3 regions of the Desulfitobacterium elongatum genome follow, and region 3 is predicted to be linked to each of the others. Evidence: riboswitches for the same ligand, from Rfam matches in the RefSeq annotation. Region 3 holds a riboswitch; each other region holds the start of a gene.

Region 1 (4,967 bases), 450 kb from region 3:
TAAAGGACGATCAAATTCTCTTTTCTTCACGAAATTTCAATAAAATCGATGTAGCAAAGTTCATTAAAGCCTCGAATCCCAAAAGTGGAAGAGCGTCTGTGCCTATCGGGAATGTATCCTACACTGTGCAGTCCCTTGATTTAAATTTTCATGATGGAGCAGCTGGAAACATTCTGCTCCTTGCCCCGATTGATGGGTCGGTAATGGATCTCACGAGTTTACTCCTCTTTGCAGGGATACTTTTTGCACTTTCTTTTGTGATTACGAACTTCATTGTCTCCTATCAGTTTAGTCGTAGTATTTTAAGGCCTCTTACTCATCTGCAAAAGGCTGCCGCCGAGATTAGCCAGGGAAATTTAAATCATCCGATTGTCGAAGAAGGGGATGAACAAATTCAAGAGCTCTGCCGTGATCTGGAACTTATGAGACTAAAATTGAAGGGATCAATCCATACACAGTTAAAGTATGAGGACAACCGTAAATTACTTATCTCAAGTATCTCTCATGATTTAAAAACCCCGGTCACGTCTATCAAAGGCTATGTCGAGGGCTTACTTGATGGTATCCCTCAAACTCTGGAGAAGAAGGAAAAGTACCTGAAAACCATCTATATTAAGGCTCTGCAGGTCGATACCATGATTGATGACCTACTGCTCTACGCTAAGCTTGATATGAATCAAATTCCCTATAACTTTGAGAGAACGGATGTTGCGATGTTTCTCGAAGATGGCTTACTCGAAAGTGAACACGAGTTAGAACAAAACAATATTAAACTTTCTTTCGTGAGTGAACTTAAAGAACGGAGGGAAATTCTCCTCGACCGAGAACGAATGAGAAGAGTCATCATGAACATCCTCGATAACTCGCGAAAGTACATGGATAAAGAAGTGGGGCAGATTACAGTCTTTCTTAGAGAAACTCATTCTAGTCTGATCATCGAATTACGAGATAACGGCTCAGGGATTCCAGAGAAGGATGTTCCTCAAATTTTTGATCGGTTTTATCGCTCTGATACGGCGCGAAGTGAGATCAAGGGAAGCGGTTTAGGACTTGCCATCGCGAAGCAGATTGTGGAGGGGCATGAAGGGCAAATTTGGGCTGTTAGCCATAAGGATAAAGGAACAAGTATTATGATTTCGCTACCGAGGATTTAACAAAGCTGATGTTCTTCCGCACAATTGTTCAGCTAAGCTCGAAACCTACGAAACCAGTGCGTTGTCATCAAACAAGTGCAATTGTCTTCACGACAATCGGACAATCGGACTTTCGTACTGTGAAATTCGCTACACTTACGGGTCAAGTACATGTTCTTTAAGTAATTTATTAGGAGGGAGCTCGAGTGAAAAAGATTCTAATTGTAGAAGATGACTCCAGCATTGCAGAGCTTCAAAGAGACTATCTGGAAGTTGCTGGGTTCGATGTTTCCCTATGCGCCGACGGTGTAGATGGACTTCGAGCCATTCAGAATAACGAGTATGATCTCATCATTCTAGATATTATGTTGCCTGGGCTTGATGGCCTAGAAATTCTAAAGAGCATGAAGGATGAAAAGGATATTCCAGTTCTCCTCGTTTCTGCCAAGAAGGAAGAGATTGATAAGATTAAAGGATTTAGCCTTGGGGCAGATGATTATATCACCAAACCCTTTAGTCCCGGGGAACTTGTCGCTCGAGTCAAAGCTCATATCGATAATTATGAACGACTTAAACACCGTTTCAGTGAAGGGATTAAAAAGAGGACTGCCATAACGATTCGCGGCCTGAGAATAGAAAAAGACTCGCGCAGAGTCTTCGTGAACAACCAAGAAGTAAACTTAGCCCAGAAAGAATTTGATCTACTACTATACTTAGCACAGAACCCTAACCGAGTTTTCGGCAGGGAGGATCTCTTTGAGCGTATATGGGGGCTAGAATCTTTGGGGGATTCAGCTACCGTCACAGTACATATAGCACGAATTCGTGAAAAGATCGAATCGGACCCCTCGAAACCTCAGTATATTGAGACCGTTTGGGGAGCGGGGTACCGGTTCAGAGTATGACTTAGCTATTGACATCTCATCTAACGAGTGCTAGATTGAATTTACAACCACATACTTAAGGCAGGGGAGCTGGAAAGGCCGGCTGAGATATAGACCCAACAAAGTCTAAGACCCTTTAACCTGAACTGGATAATGCCAGCGTAGGTAGCGTTACACTCTGTTTTAAAAAAGAGCTCAACCCTATTCTGGGTTGAGTTTTTTTGTTTTGAAGTGGAGAAATGGCTCACAGACAAGGAGGAATGAAATATGAAGAAAGTACTGACAATCGCTGGCTCAGATAGTAGTGGTGGGGCGGGAATCCAAGCCGACCTCAAAACCTTTTCCGCGCATGGGGTCTTTGGGATGAGTGTAATCACTGCGGTTACTGCACAAAACACACAGGGAGTCTTTGCGGTCCAAGACATTGATTCAGAAGTCATTGTTAAGCAAACCGAAGCCATCTTTGAAGACATTGAAGTTGATGGCGTGAAAATCGGAATGGTCTCAAAAATCCCGACAATTGAGGTCATTGCGGAACAGTTACAACGCTACAACCCTGTAAATATCGTGGTGGATCCTGTCATGGTATCAAAAAGTGGTTACCACTTATTAAATCAAGATGCTGAAGAAGCCCTTATCAAAAAACTCTTACCTTTAGCGACCCTTGTTACTCCTAACATCCCCGAGGCCGAGGTCATGACTAAGCGAAGGATCCGTACCTTAAAAGATATGGAAGAAGCTGCACAAATGATCTATCAGATGGGTGCTAGTAATGTTCTTCTTAAAGGGGGACACCTTGAAGACAGTTCTACAGATATTTTGTTTAATGGCAAGGAATATACCTACTATTCCGCATCCAGGATTCAAACGAAAAATACTCATGGAACGGGCTGTACCCTTTCCTCAGCGATTACTTCCAATCTTGCGCTCGGCTATGATATCGCTCAAGCAGTGAAAGAAGCGAAGGAATATATTACAATCGCAATTCAGCATTCCCTCGATATCGGGAAAGGAGTGGGCCCCACGCATCACTTCTACACACTTTATAAGAAGGCAGGCTTAATAGAATGAACTCTGAAACGCAAAACAACTTAGGCTTTTTCAATTTTACAACCCTTTGGTTCGGCGCCTCCATTTCAGTCGCAGAAATTTTGGCGGGTGGGCTTCTTGCACCCCTGGGCTTTAAGCTCGGATTAGGTGCAATTCTCTTAGGACATCTAGTCGGTACAACCTTGCTTGTACTCGCAGGAATCATCGGAACGGAAAAACGAATTCCTGCCTTAGTAACGACCCGAATCTCCTTTGGTCAGTATGGTTCGTATATCTTTTCCGCACTTAATGTCTTACAGCTCCTCGGGTGGACAGCAATCATGATTCTTTCAGGGGCACGCTCGGTAAACCAAATCACAAAAATTACGTTGTCCTTTGATCATCAGACCTTTTGGAGTCTCATCATAGGAGCCTTTATCTTTGTTTGGGTCTGGTTAGGAAAGGATAGGGGATGGAAGAGACTTAACCACATTGCGGTCGTCTTGCTATTTGTCCTCACCCTTGTTCTAAGCGTAATCATCTTCGGCAATAACGAACTTTTCTTAAGACCTACTACAGGGGAAATGTCCTTTGGATCAGCCCTTGAATTAGCGGTCGTGATGCCCTTATCCTGGATACCTTTAATTGCTGACTATACCCGTTATGCTAAATCGAAGCAAGCAGGGGCATGGGGGAGTTGGCTCGGCTACTTTATCGGAAGTAGCTGGATGTACATCATTGGATTGGGCTCTGCCATTGTCGCAAATGACCCAGACCCTTCAGGCATGCTGATCGCAGCGAATCTCGGAATCGTTGCCCTAGGAATCATTGTTCTTGCTACGATAACTACGACCTTTTTAGATGCTTATTCTGCTGGAGTCACATTTACCAATATTTTTCCTAAGTTAAATGAAAAATACGTGGCATTAGTCATAACCGCGATTGGAACAGCCCTCTCCATTGCCTTGCCTATGGAGAACTACGAAACCTTCCTGTATGCGATCGGTTCTGTTTTTGCACCCCTCTTTGCGATACTCTTGACCGATTATTTCATACTCAAAAAGAAATCGATAGACACTGGAAACTTTGTCCACTGGGGTTCTCTTGCAGTGTGTACTCTGGGTACGATTATATACTATCAAATAATTAAGCTTGATTTTATCTTAGGAGCGACGATTCCAGTTATGGTGATTACCGGTTTACTTCACATAATAACGAGGAGGTTGACGAGTCAATGGAAATCTGTAAAGATTTGAACGAAAGCTTGGCGGCAGTGAAGAAAAAGAGCCCACTCATCCATCACCTTACGAATTACGTCACAGTCAATGATTGTGCAAACATCGTCTTAGCGATTGGGGCTTCCCCAGTGATGGCCGATGATATTGGAGAAGTAGAGGAAATGGTCCGCTTTGCCTCTGCACTCGTGATTAATATAGGAACTCTAAATGAGCGAACCATCGAGAGCATGCTTGTGGCCGGAAAGAAAGCAAAATCCCTTGGGATTCCGATTATCCTCGATCCTGTCGGTGTCGGCGCAACCGAACTTCGTACCCGAACAGCTGAAAGACTCATCCAAGATGTTAAGCCTGATGTCATCCGGGGCAATATGTCTGAAATTAAGGTTCTGTCCGGACTTAATGTTGCGATTAAGGGAGTTGATTCTGTCGCAAATGAAGAGAATGGTACAGAGATCGCAAAGAAGCTCGCTTCTAAATGGTGTTGTATCATTGCAATCACAGGGAAAACCGATATCGTGTCCGATGGGGAGAGAGTTTATTTGATTGAAAATGGACACCGAATTCTTTCTGATGTGAGTGGGACGGGTTGTATGTCCACTTCCTTGGTCGGGGCCTACTGTGGTGCAAATTCTGATTACTTAACAGCAACTGTAGCCGGGATTGCCTCCATGGGATTAGCAGGA
Region 2 (4,967 bases), 2.3 Mb from region 3:
TCATCTTTTCTTTATCTTCAATCTCTGAGGACATTTTTAACACCTCTAAATTCATTTTTATTGTTTATTATACAACGATAGAGTATAAAAATGAACTTTACGCTTTATTATGAAAGTTCTTAATTGGGAGAAAGTTTAAGGCATAGATGGAACAGCTTATCCATGTGAGCCCATCCGGGGTAGGGTAAGGATGAATAGGTTACATAGAATATGTCTCGCCAGATAATGCTAACCTAGTAAATGATGCAGGTTAAGGCCTTAACAGGGAGATTATTAATGAATTTCTTAACTGATTTATTCAATCATTATGGATATGTCGTATTATTTGTTGCACTAATGCTTGAACTTATAGCTTTCCCGACACCAGGAGAAACCTTAATGACCTACTGTGGGTTTCTTGTATTTCAGGGAAAGTTGAATTGGGGTATCAGTATTATTGTCGCAGCACTGGGAGTTATATCTGGCATCACGATTTCTTACTTTATTGGTCGAAGTTTAGGTATTCCCTTTTTTGAGAAATACGGTTCTTATCTTCATATAGGGCCAGCTAAGTTGGAGAAGACCTCTCATTGGTTTGATAGGTATGGAAATGGATTACTGGTTATTGCTTACTTTATTCCTGGGGTAAGGCACATAACCGGATACTTTTCAGGGATTGCCAAGATACCTTATAAGAAATTTGCATTAAATGCTTACATCGGAGCATTTATTTGGACAGGTACCTTTATCTCTTTAGGCAAGATTTTAGGATCTAATTGGGAGAAGTTCCATGGTTCAATCAAAAAATACCTCATCATTAGTGGCATTGTACTTGCGATAGTTTTATTATGTATCTATGTTTATCGGAGGTATAAGAAAACTATCATCGACTTTATTATTAAGTCTTTAGAAAAGGGTATTCAAATATTTCATTTTCTTGGGAAGATAAAAGTGGCAATCGTTGGGGTTGCCACAATGTTCATTGTTTTATCAATTGTCCTAATTGGACTCATTCAGGACTTTTTAGCCCATGAATTTAGTCAATTTGATATGATCGTTACTTACCTTATAAGCATGATCTTCCCAGGAAACTGGTCCTCTATTATGGGATTGTTTAAGCTTCCAACGACTCCAGAAGTCTTGCTCGCCTTGACGTTACTGAGTTTGGTGTGGATTATCCTTAAAGGTAGGAATCGACTCCTTGAAACGAGATTTCTTTTGATTACCGTTTTAGGTGGAGGACTTTTGGAAGAGGGATTAAGGCTTATCTTTCATCGTGTGGGTCCACTCGGTGGAAATATATACACCTTTCCGAGTCAACAAACCTTATTAGCCGTAGTTGTTTATGGCTTTGTCTCATTTATGGTACTGCGACACGCCAAGAACAGGTGGCTTGGAACGTTATTGTTCTTCCTTACACTAGGTGTCTGTATAGTCACGGGTATAACCGTAATATTTTCTCAGGCTCAGTATCCGAGTGATGCTGTAGCGGGTTATGTCTTTGGCGGAATATGGTTAAGTATAAATATTGTGCTGATGGAAGTTTTTCGTGCATTATCGAAAATCCCGAGTGATAAAAAGTAAGACGGATAACTCCTAATGATTAGAAAGTGAGGCTAGTATGGAACAAGACTTAGATTCAGAAATACTCGATAAACTTACAAAAGTTTGTATCTGTAAAGGAATTACGAGAGCTACTATAAAAAAGGCTATAAGAAATGGGGCAAAAACGGTTGTAGAAGTTCAGAAGGCTACGGATGCAGGCGGAGGATCTTGTGGTGGTAGACGCTGTACGGAGAAAATCCAAGGACTATTAAATGAGAGTAGATCGTTTTATTGAATCTGTGCAACTATTTTGGCTCTTTGAACTCGTTCAATTATGTGAGACATTGATCTCGCTATGTGTTGACACTCGTTATACCTGGATGCTATGATAATTTAAAAGAATAAGTTAAGGGGAGCTGAGCAAATCGGCTGAGAGGGAAATGTGATTTCCGACCCATTGACCTGAACTAGGTAATGCTAGCGGAGGGAATGAAAACGCATGTGGCTATATGCCATGAATCATGTGAATGAAAACCTTCTGCTCGTCGGAAGGTTTTTTTTATTTTACTAAATTAATTCAAAGGAGTAGAAGCTAATGATTAATGCCAGTGTTGCAATCCAAGTATTGCCGAAGGTAGAAGGCGAAGAATTGATTCGTGTGGTGGACAAAGTTATTGCGTACTTAAAATCTACCGGATTAAAGGTGTTCGTGGGGCCCTTTGAATCGACCATTGAAGGAGAGTATGAAGAGCTCATGGATATCGTAAAACGTTGCCAATTGATCTGTATCGAGGAAGGTGCACCCAGTGTGATGTCCTATGTAAAAATAAGCTATAAGCCGGAAGGCGGGATTTTGACGATCGATGAAAAGGTTACAAAGCATCACCAATAAGCTTTATCCGACAGCGCTCTTACTATGTTTGTTGCTGATATGGCACTTGGTGACCGAAACCGGATTAGTGCCTAAGTTCATGCTTCCATCGCCCATGGATGTAATCCGAGCATTTATTAATTCATTTTCTGAGTTGATGAAGCATGCCTCGATATCCCTGACGGAAGCGTTTGCAGGGTTAAGTATCAGCATTGTTTTAGCGTTTGTCATCGCCCTTTTTATGGATAGGTTCGAGGTTTTGTATAAAGCAGTGCATCCCATTTTGGTTATCTCACAGACCATTCCTACTGTAGCGATAGCTCCCTTGCTGGTCTTATGGTTAGGGTATGATATGGCACCCAAGATTACACTCGTGGTATTGGCGTGTTTTTTCCCGATGACCATTGCTCTTTTGGGCGGATTCAAATCCTCTGATGCCGATGCCATGAATCTAATGCGCGCTATGGGGGCCAAGAAGTGGCAAATATATCGTTATATTAAGCTGCCCAACGCCTTACCAGGTTTTTTTTCGGGCCTAAGAATATCCGTATCCTATTCTATTGTGGGTGCTGTCATAGCTGAATGGCTGGGCGGAAACAGTGGCTTGGGAGTCTATATGACACGCGTACGAAAATCCTATTCCTTTGATAAAATGTTCGCTGTCATCTTCCTCATTATTATCTTAAGTTTGCTGCTCATGAAATGCGTAGAGCTGTTGGAACGAAAGGCGATGCCTTGGGCTCATGCTGAGCATGAACAGAATGGAAATATTTAAATTGAACTTGCCTAAAGTGAAGAAGGAGAGAAGACCTAAAATGAAAAAGAGAATTGTGGCCTTGATGCTAATTGTTTTAATGGTGCTGGGAATGGCTGGTTGTGCACAGAATAATACGGCTAAACCGGCTCAGCAAGAAGCTCAAAAAGAAACAAAGAAAATTACCTTCGTATTGGACTGGACCCCAAATACCAATCATACCGGATTATATGTAGCCAAGGAACTGGGATATTTTAAGGATGCTGGACTCGATGTTGATATTATTCAGCCGCCCGAAGGCGGGGCTTTGTCACTGGTTGCAGCAGGGAAGGCAGAGTTCGGTGTGAGCTTCCAAGAGGAAATTGCGTCAGCTATTACTTCGGACAGCCCGTTGGATGTCGTTGCAGTGGGTACCATTTTACAGCATAACACTTCTGGGATTATCTCCTTAAAGGAAGATAACATCTCTAGCCCTAAGGGTATGGAAAACAAAGTCTATGCAACGTGGGATACTCCAGTCGAAAAGGCGATATTGAAGCAAGTTATTACTAAAGATGGCGGAAACTATGACAAGGTAAAGATGATCCCCAGTACCGTAACTGACGTTATTTCAGCACTGCAAAGCAATGTAGATGCGGTATGGGTTTATTATGGATGGGATGGAGTAGCAACCAAGGTGAAAGGTTTGGATACCAACTATTTCGCTTTCAAGGATATTGATCCTGTCTTGGATTTTTATACTCCGGTCATTGCAGCTAACCCAAAGTATCTCGAGCAAAATGGGGATACTGCTAAAAAGTTCTTAGCAGCTGTCGCCAAAGGGTATGAGTATGCCATTGAAAAGCCTGAAGAAGCAGCCAAAATCCTCGTGAAAAATGCACCTGAAGTTGACCCAGCTCTTGCAACAGCTAGTCAAAAATACTTAGTTGATCAATATAAGGCTGAAGTCAAGCAGTGGGGATATATCGATTCAAAGCGGTGGGATGGTTTCTATTCCTGGATGTATGATAACAAGCTTATCCCTAAGAAAATCGAAGCTGGAAAAGGCTTTACAAACGCGTATCTGCCTAAATAAGGCGGAAACTGAAACAAGTTTTCACTATGGGAGTAAAGATGGGAATAATTAAACTCGAGACGCGAAACATCTCCAAGAGTTTTGCGGGTGAATTAATCATTAAGGATATCAATATCAGTCTTGGCGAAAACGAGTTGGTGAGTCTGCTGGGCGTGAGCGGTATCGGTAAAAGCACACTGTTCAACGTGATTGCGGGTGTGCTTCCTCCTGAAACCGGGCGGGTGTTCCTAAACGGTGAGGATATTACGGGACAGGCTGGCAAAGTAAGCTACATGCAGCAAAAGGACTTGATGCAGCCACACCTGACGGTGCTGGATAATGTCGCCTTGCCTCTCTTCATTCGTGGAGTACCTAAGCGCCAGGCTAGAGAGCAGGCTCTTAGCCATTTTGCAGATTTTGGACTGGAGGGTACGCAAAAGAAGTATCCGATGCAGCTCTCTGGGGGCATGCGCCAACGCGCTGCTCTTTTAAGAACGTATTTGTTTTCGCAAGATGTAGCACTCTTTGATGAGCCATTCTCCGCTCTGGATGCTATCACGAAAAGCGCGATGCACCAATGGTATCTTGCGCTGATGGAGCGCATCAACATGTCCACGCTGTTTATCACACACGATATTGATGAGGCCATTTTGCTTTCGGACAGGATTTACATCATGACAGGGCCGCCAGGGATGATTGCGCATGAGATTACCATCGATACCCCTAGACCCCGTGGGGACGCGTTCTTAGTATCCGATGCATTT
Region 3 (4,967 bases):
TAATGACTGTTTGGCTCTGGCCGTTCCGAAAGTCAGGCTTACGGCTTTGCCGCCTATCGTGCTGGCAGTTTGTACAGCTGCTTCGATGGCATTTTTGTCGTAATTACTTATTTTTCCTTTGGCTTTCTTGGTATCCACTGACAGGTCTGGATTGATTATGATGTCGGCTTCATCTGCTACCCATTTGTAACAGGCGATGATTTTGGACATATACTTGGTGCCCCCTTTAAAATTATTACTGCGATTTGTATCTGCCTTAGTGCTGACAATCAACCTTTATTTTCATGAACAGCATCTACATTGCAATGTAAGTGCAAAAAGTGTGCCAACCTATGGATGCTATTTATCAAAATATGGTTCGCTCCCTTATTTCCCATAAAAAAGCCATTATGGACGATTTATTTAATTTGTGGACTTGATTTTTTGCAGGAAGAATAAACGACTTTTGTCTTTATTTCAGTCAAACTGTAGTTTGGATAATCGTTCACTTAATATCTATTGCATCTATTCCGTGCATACTTAGGGACAGATTTGGCACAAAAAAAAGGCTATAGCCTTTTCAGGCATAGCCTCAGAGTATCAATAAAGTCAGCGCGAGTATCGGTTCTAATGCGGGATGTTTAGTTTTTCCAGCTTTTGATAAAGAGTAGACCGGGCCATGGACAGTTCCTCAGCAGTCTTCGTGATATTGCCCTTGTTCTTGGTCAATACTTCTTGTATTGCCATTTTTTCATATTCCTTAAGAATATCATTACCTTCTGAACGTGGTTTACCTTCCCGGATATGCTCTGGCAGACATTCTTCATTAATTTCCTCGCCGTCAGCATAAATAATCGCTCTTTCAAGAACATTTTTCAGTTCCCGAACATTGCCGGGCCAGTTGTATTTTTTCATACATTCCATAGCTTCGGGCGTAATTTTCATATCAACTGTACTACCATGTTCTAACATGAATTGTTTGACAAGATAATCGCTTAACACAGGCAAATCAGCGATCCGGTCCCGCAAAGAAGGCATGGTAATTTCAATCACATTAAGCCGATAGTAAAGATCTTCTCTGAATTTGCCTTCCTTAACCTGTTTATATAGGTTTTGGTTGGTGGCAGCAATGATACGCAAGTCAACTTTTTTGGGCTCAGTTCCGCCTACCCGGGTAACAGTTTTATCCTGCAGGCATCTTAAAAGACTTACTTGCATGTCTAATGGCATTTCACCGATTTCATCAAGAAATAGGGTACCTCCATTAGCGATTTCAAAATTACCGGGTTTACCCCCTTTTCTGGCGCCGGTAAAAGTACCGTCCTCATAACCGAAAAGCTCACTCTGCAATAATTCTTTGTTAAAAGCGCCACAGTTTACGGCAACAAAGGGACCCTGGGGACGACTGGCACTATGGATAGCCCTAACCACTAATTCTTTACCGGTGCCGCTTTCTCCCTCAACCAGGATATTGGCTGAATAATTTGCTACTTTAGCAGCTATATTCTTGACGATCCGAATAGGACTAGTGTCACCGATTAAATCATCAAATCTATAATACTGATCAATGTTAGTATTAACCGCAGATTTTTTGGATATAAACTGCTTATTGCTAAATTTTATTAATATCAGTGGATTACCTATATAATCACAAATAATGCTTTTTTTCATCACGACATGGTGACTTCTGTCTTTGACACGGACATATACATTATTAAACACATTAAAACCTTTAGTGACTGAATAAAGCGTATTATAATCCACATCTCCAACTAAATAATCACAAACTTTTCTTCCTATAAGTAATTCCCGTTTTAACCCTAAAAAACTAGACGTCTCTTGATTGGCATTCATAATAACCCCATATTCATTAATTGCAATCACGGGCTCAGGAATCTCTTCAAGTAACATGCTTATATTCTCATGCGCAAAATACTCAAATACCAACTTCGAGCTAATTAACTGGGAACCAATTTTAACGATGGGTACAATCGATGAAACATTTTCTATTTCGCAAACAATTCCCAAACCTCCGGCAATACTATTATCATAATTTAAAATCGGGTTCCCAATCGTATGCCAATTTCCAGCCTCGGGATATAAGTGTTCGTAGCCATAAACCTCTAAAACTTTCTTCTCATGGGTAGAAATATCAATGGCATTACTGCAAGCATATAATTCATTACAGCGATCCCCCACGGGAATTGCTTCATTACCTCTGTAAACGATTTCGATTATTAATCCCTCGGCATTCATAAGAAAAACTGCATATTTTGATTTTATTGATTTGCTTAGAATGTCAATAATGCTATTAATTACCTGCTTGGAGTTGGTTTTCAATCGTTCATTCACGACCCGTTTCAGGAGTTGATCTTCTTCTGAGAATGGTACAATAGGTACGCATATGTTTTCGTGTCGGCATCTGATCCATGATGTATATTCATCTAATCGGGGTAAGCCCTTGTTAAATGTTCCTGTATCTGCAAACATATTCCATACATGGACTAATTCTTCGTAAGATGTAGTGCAAAGATCATAGTTCATTGAAAAGCCCCCCCTACTAAGAACGCCTTACATTGATTATACTATTTTATACGGGAATGTAAATATTTTGTGTAAATGGAAATTCTACTTAAAAGATAATATAGTTAATAAATTATTGATTATTTTTGGTATTAACTACTTGCTTCAAATCGTCAAAATCTAAAACCATACCATAATTTGTATCACCTGGTTGATCTTGAATCGGTCCTTATATCCCAACCAGTAGTTTATAAGTATGTCCGTAAATATTTTTACATTGACGACGGTGACCTTCGAGTTTATGAGCCACATCAAAGGTATATTTACAAACTAAGCTTAACGTTATATACTAAACAAAACTTCATTTGAATGTGCTAGGGGTGCCACGGTGGCTGAGAAAGAGCTATTACTCTTATCCCTTTGAACCTGATCTGGTTAATACCAGCGTAGGGAAGCAAATCGTATAGACAGGGCTATTTCCTAACAAGACTTAGCTAATTGAAACGAACAGCTTACCTAAAGGGTAAGTTGTTTTTTTATTTCAACCATACACCTTCACATTTAAACACAAGTTATATTTTTACTTTAAGGGTGGATTCCCTATGGATCTTTCGAACTCGACAAACCTAAAGAAGAATGCGGAGTATTTGGGGTCATCGGAACAATACACGACGTTTAAAAATCAACAACTTCCTTAAAGAAACTTGCGTTCAATAGCTAGAATACTTAGCCCCGCCGAAGAGGAGAATCCAATGTTCTCTATAAAACAAGACAAAATAAATGGAGGTATTTACACTATGACTACACAAATGGCTGCTGCCAAACGAGGCGAAATCACCGAAGCAATGAAAATCGTTGCCCAAAAGGAAAATTTATCATCTGAAATTATACGTTCACGTGTTGCTCAAGGTACGGTCGTCATTCCGGCAAACCGTAACCACCGAAGCTTAAGTCCCGAAGGGATTGGTCAAGGTCTAAAGACCAAGATTAATGTCAATCTGGGAATATCAAAGGATTGCGCTAATATCGACCTGGAACTAGATAAGGTTCAAAAAGCGATTGACATGAAGGCAGAAGCAATTATGGATCTAAGCAACTATGGCAAAACCACAGAATTCCGCCAACGTGTGATAGACATGTCCCCTGTCATGATTGGCACGGTTCCGATGTACGATGCCATCGGCTTTCTAGATAAAAAACTTGAAGATATCACACCAGAAGAGTTTTTAAGTGTCGTTGAAAAACATGCCCGTGATGGTGTAGACTTCATGACAATACACGCTGGACTTAATCGTCAAACTGTAACCCATTTTAAAAGGAACAAGCGTATTACTCATATAGTTTCTCGTGGAGGCTCCCTCTTATTTGCTTGGATGGAGCTTAACAACAGGGAGAATCCGTTTTACGAGTATTTTGACGATGTCCTGGATATCTGTGCAAAACATGATGTGACATTAAGCTTAGGGGACGCCTGTCGCCCAGGCTGCCTTGCAGATGCAACTGACCCATCTCAAATAGAGGAATTAATTGTGCTGGGCGAACTCACCCTACGTGCTTGGGAAAAAAACGTTCAGGTCATGATTGAGGGCCCTGGCCATGTACCCCTTAACGAAATACAGGCGAATGTATTATTGGAAAAGAAATTATGCCATAACGCCCCCTTCTATGTCTTAGGCCCATTGGTCACAGATATAGCACCTGGCTATGATCACATTACAAGTGCTATTGGCGGAGCGATTGCTGGTGCTGCCGGGGCAGATTTCCTATGTTACGTCACTCCTGCAGAGCATCTTCGCCTACCAACCTTAGACGATATGCGAGAAGGCATAATAGCTTCGAAGATTGCTGCACATGCCGCCGATATCGCTAAAGGCATCCCCGGAGCTATCGAGTGGGATAGAGCTATGAGTCAGGCCAGACAAGCGCTGGACTGGACGACAATGTTTAATTTAGCCCTCGACCGTGAAAAGGCAGAGCGTTATCGTAAAGAATCCTCACCTACCCATGAAGATAGTTGTACTATGTGTGGAGAAATGTGCTCTATGAGACTTATGAACCGCATTCTATAATAGATTTTGTCCATCGTCGGTTCCAAGCTAACATACATCTAGTAGAACAGAGGACACTATATGTACTAGTGTGATTTCTATGGAGCCGAACTATGGTCTCAACGTGCCCTATCCATGGGAACATATGCCATGAAGAAACCTCCAATGATTCAACAAATAAATGTCCCTCATATTGACATACTAAAACTAAATGTATTTAAATTTGGAGGTCCTGTGGTGAATACTATCAAACAACCTAATCGACTAATAAACGAAAAAAGCCCTTACCTTTTACAACATGCCTATAACCCAGTAGACTGGCATCCTTGGGATGAAAAAGCGTTCGCTAAAGCTAAAAGGGAAAATAAACCAATCTTTCTAAGCATCGGCTATTCCACGTGTCACTGGTGCCATGTC

Evidence for each region. A riboswitch is a leader RNA that binds a small molecule or an ion and turns the genes downstream of it on or off. The one in region 3 is predicted to bind thiamine pyrophosphate.
Region 1: linked by a shared signal. The riboswitch ahead of thiD (bifunctional hydroxymethylpyrimidine kinase/phosphomethylpyrimidine kinase) and the one ahead of thiC (phosphomethylpyrimidine synthase ThiC) in region 3 are both predicted to bind thiamine pyrophosphate.
Region 2: linked by a shared signal. The riboswitch ahead of ACZ42W_RS20195 (thiamine-binding protein) and the one ahead of thiC (phosphomethylpyrimidine synthase ThiC) in region 3 are both predicted to bind thiamine pyrophosphate.

Annotation. Positions count from the first base shown of each region.
Region 1 covers NZ_AP038772.1:2,457,674-2,462,640, reverse strand. Annotated here, with positions in the region: gene ACZ42W_RS11560 (sensor histidine kinase) at 1-1,154, shown strand, start outside; gene ACZ42W_RS11555 (response regulator transcription factor) at 1,340-2,038, shown strand; TPP riboswitch at 2,091-2,202, shown strand; gene thiD (bifunctional hydroxymethylpyrimidine kinase/phosphomethylpyrimidine kinase) at 2,285-3,088, shown strand; gene cytX (putative hydroxymethylpyrimidine transporter CytX) at 3,085-4,302, shown strand; gene thiM (hydroxyethylthiazole kinase) at 4,281-4,967, shown strand, end outside.
Region 2 covers NZ_AP038772.1:4,282,730-4,287,696, reverse strand. Annotated here, with positions in the region: gene ACZ42W_RS20210 (nitrite reductase) at 1-34, opposite strand, end outside; gene ACZ42W_RS20205 (VTT domain-containing protein) at 277-1,563, shown strand; gene ACZ42W_RS20200 ((2Fe-2S)-binding protein) at 1,601-1,819, shown strand; TPP riboswitch at 1,924-2,031, shown strand; gene ACZ42W_RS20195 (thiamine-binding protein) at 2,120-2,416, shown strand; gene ACZ42W_RS20190 (ABC transporter permease) at 2,388-3,170, shown strand; gene ACZ42W_RS20185 (ABC transporter substrate-binding protein) at 3,211-4,224, shown strand; gene ACZ42W_RS20180 (ABC transporter ATP-binding protein) at 4,263-4,967, shown strand, end outside.
Region 3 covers NZ_AP038772.1:2,003,160-2,008,126, reverse strand. Annotated here, with positions in the region: gene ACZ42W_RS09505 (electron transfer flavoprotein subunit beta/FixA family protein) at 1-210, opposite strand, end outside; gene ACZ42W_RS09500 (sigma-54 interaction domain-containing protein) at 607-2,523, opposite strand; gene ACZ42W_RS09495 (hypothetical protein) at 2,732-2,812, opposite strand; TPP riboswitch at 2,869-2,972, shown strand; gene thiC (phosphomethylpyrimidine synthase ThiC) at 3,300-4,571, shown strand; gene ACZ42W_RS09485 (thioredoxin domain-containing protein) at 4,785-4,967, shown strand, end outside.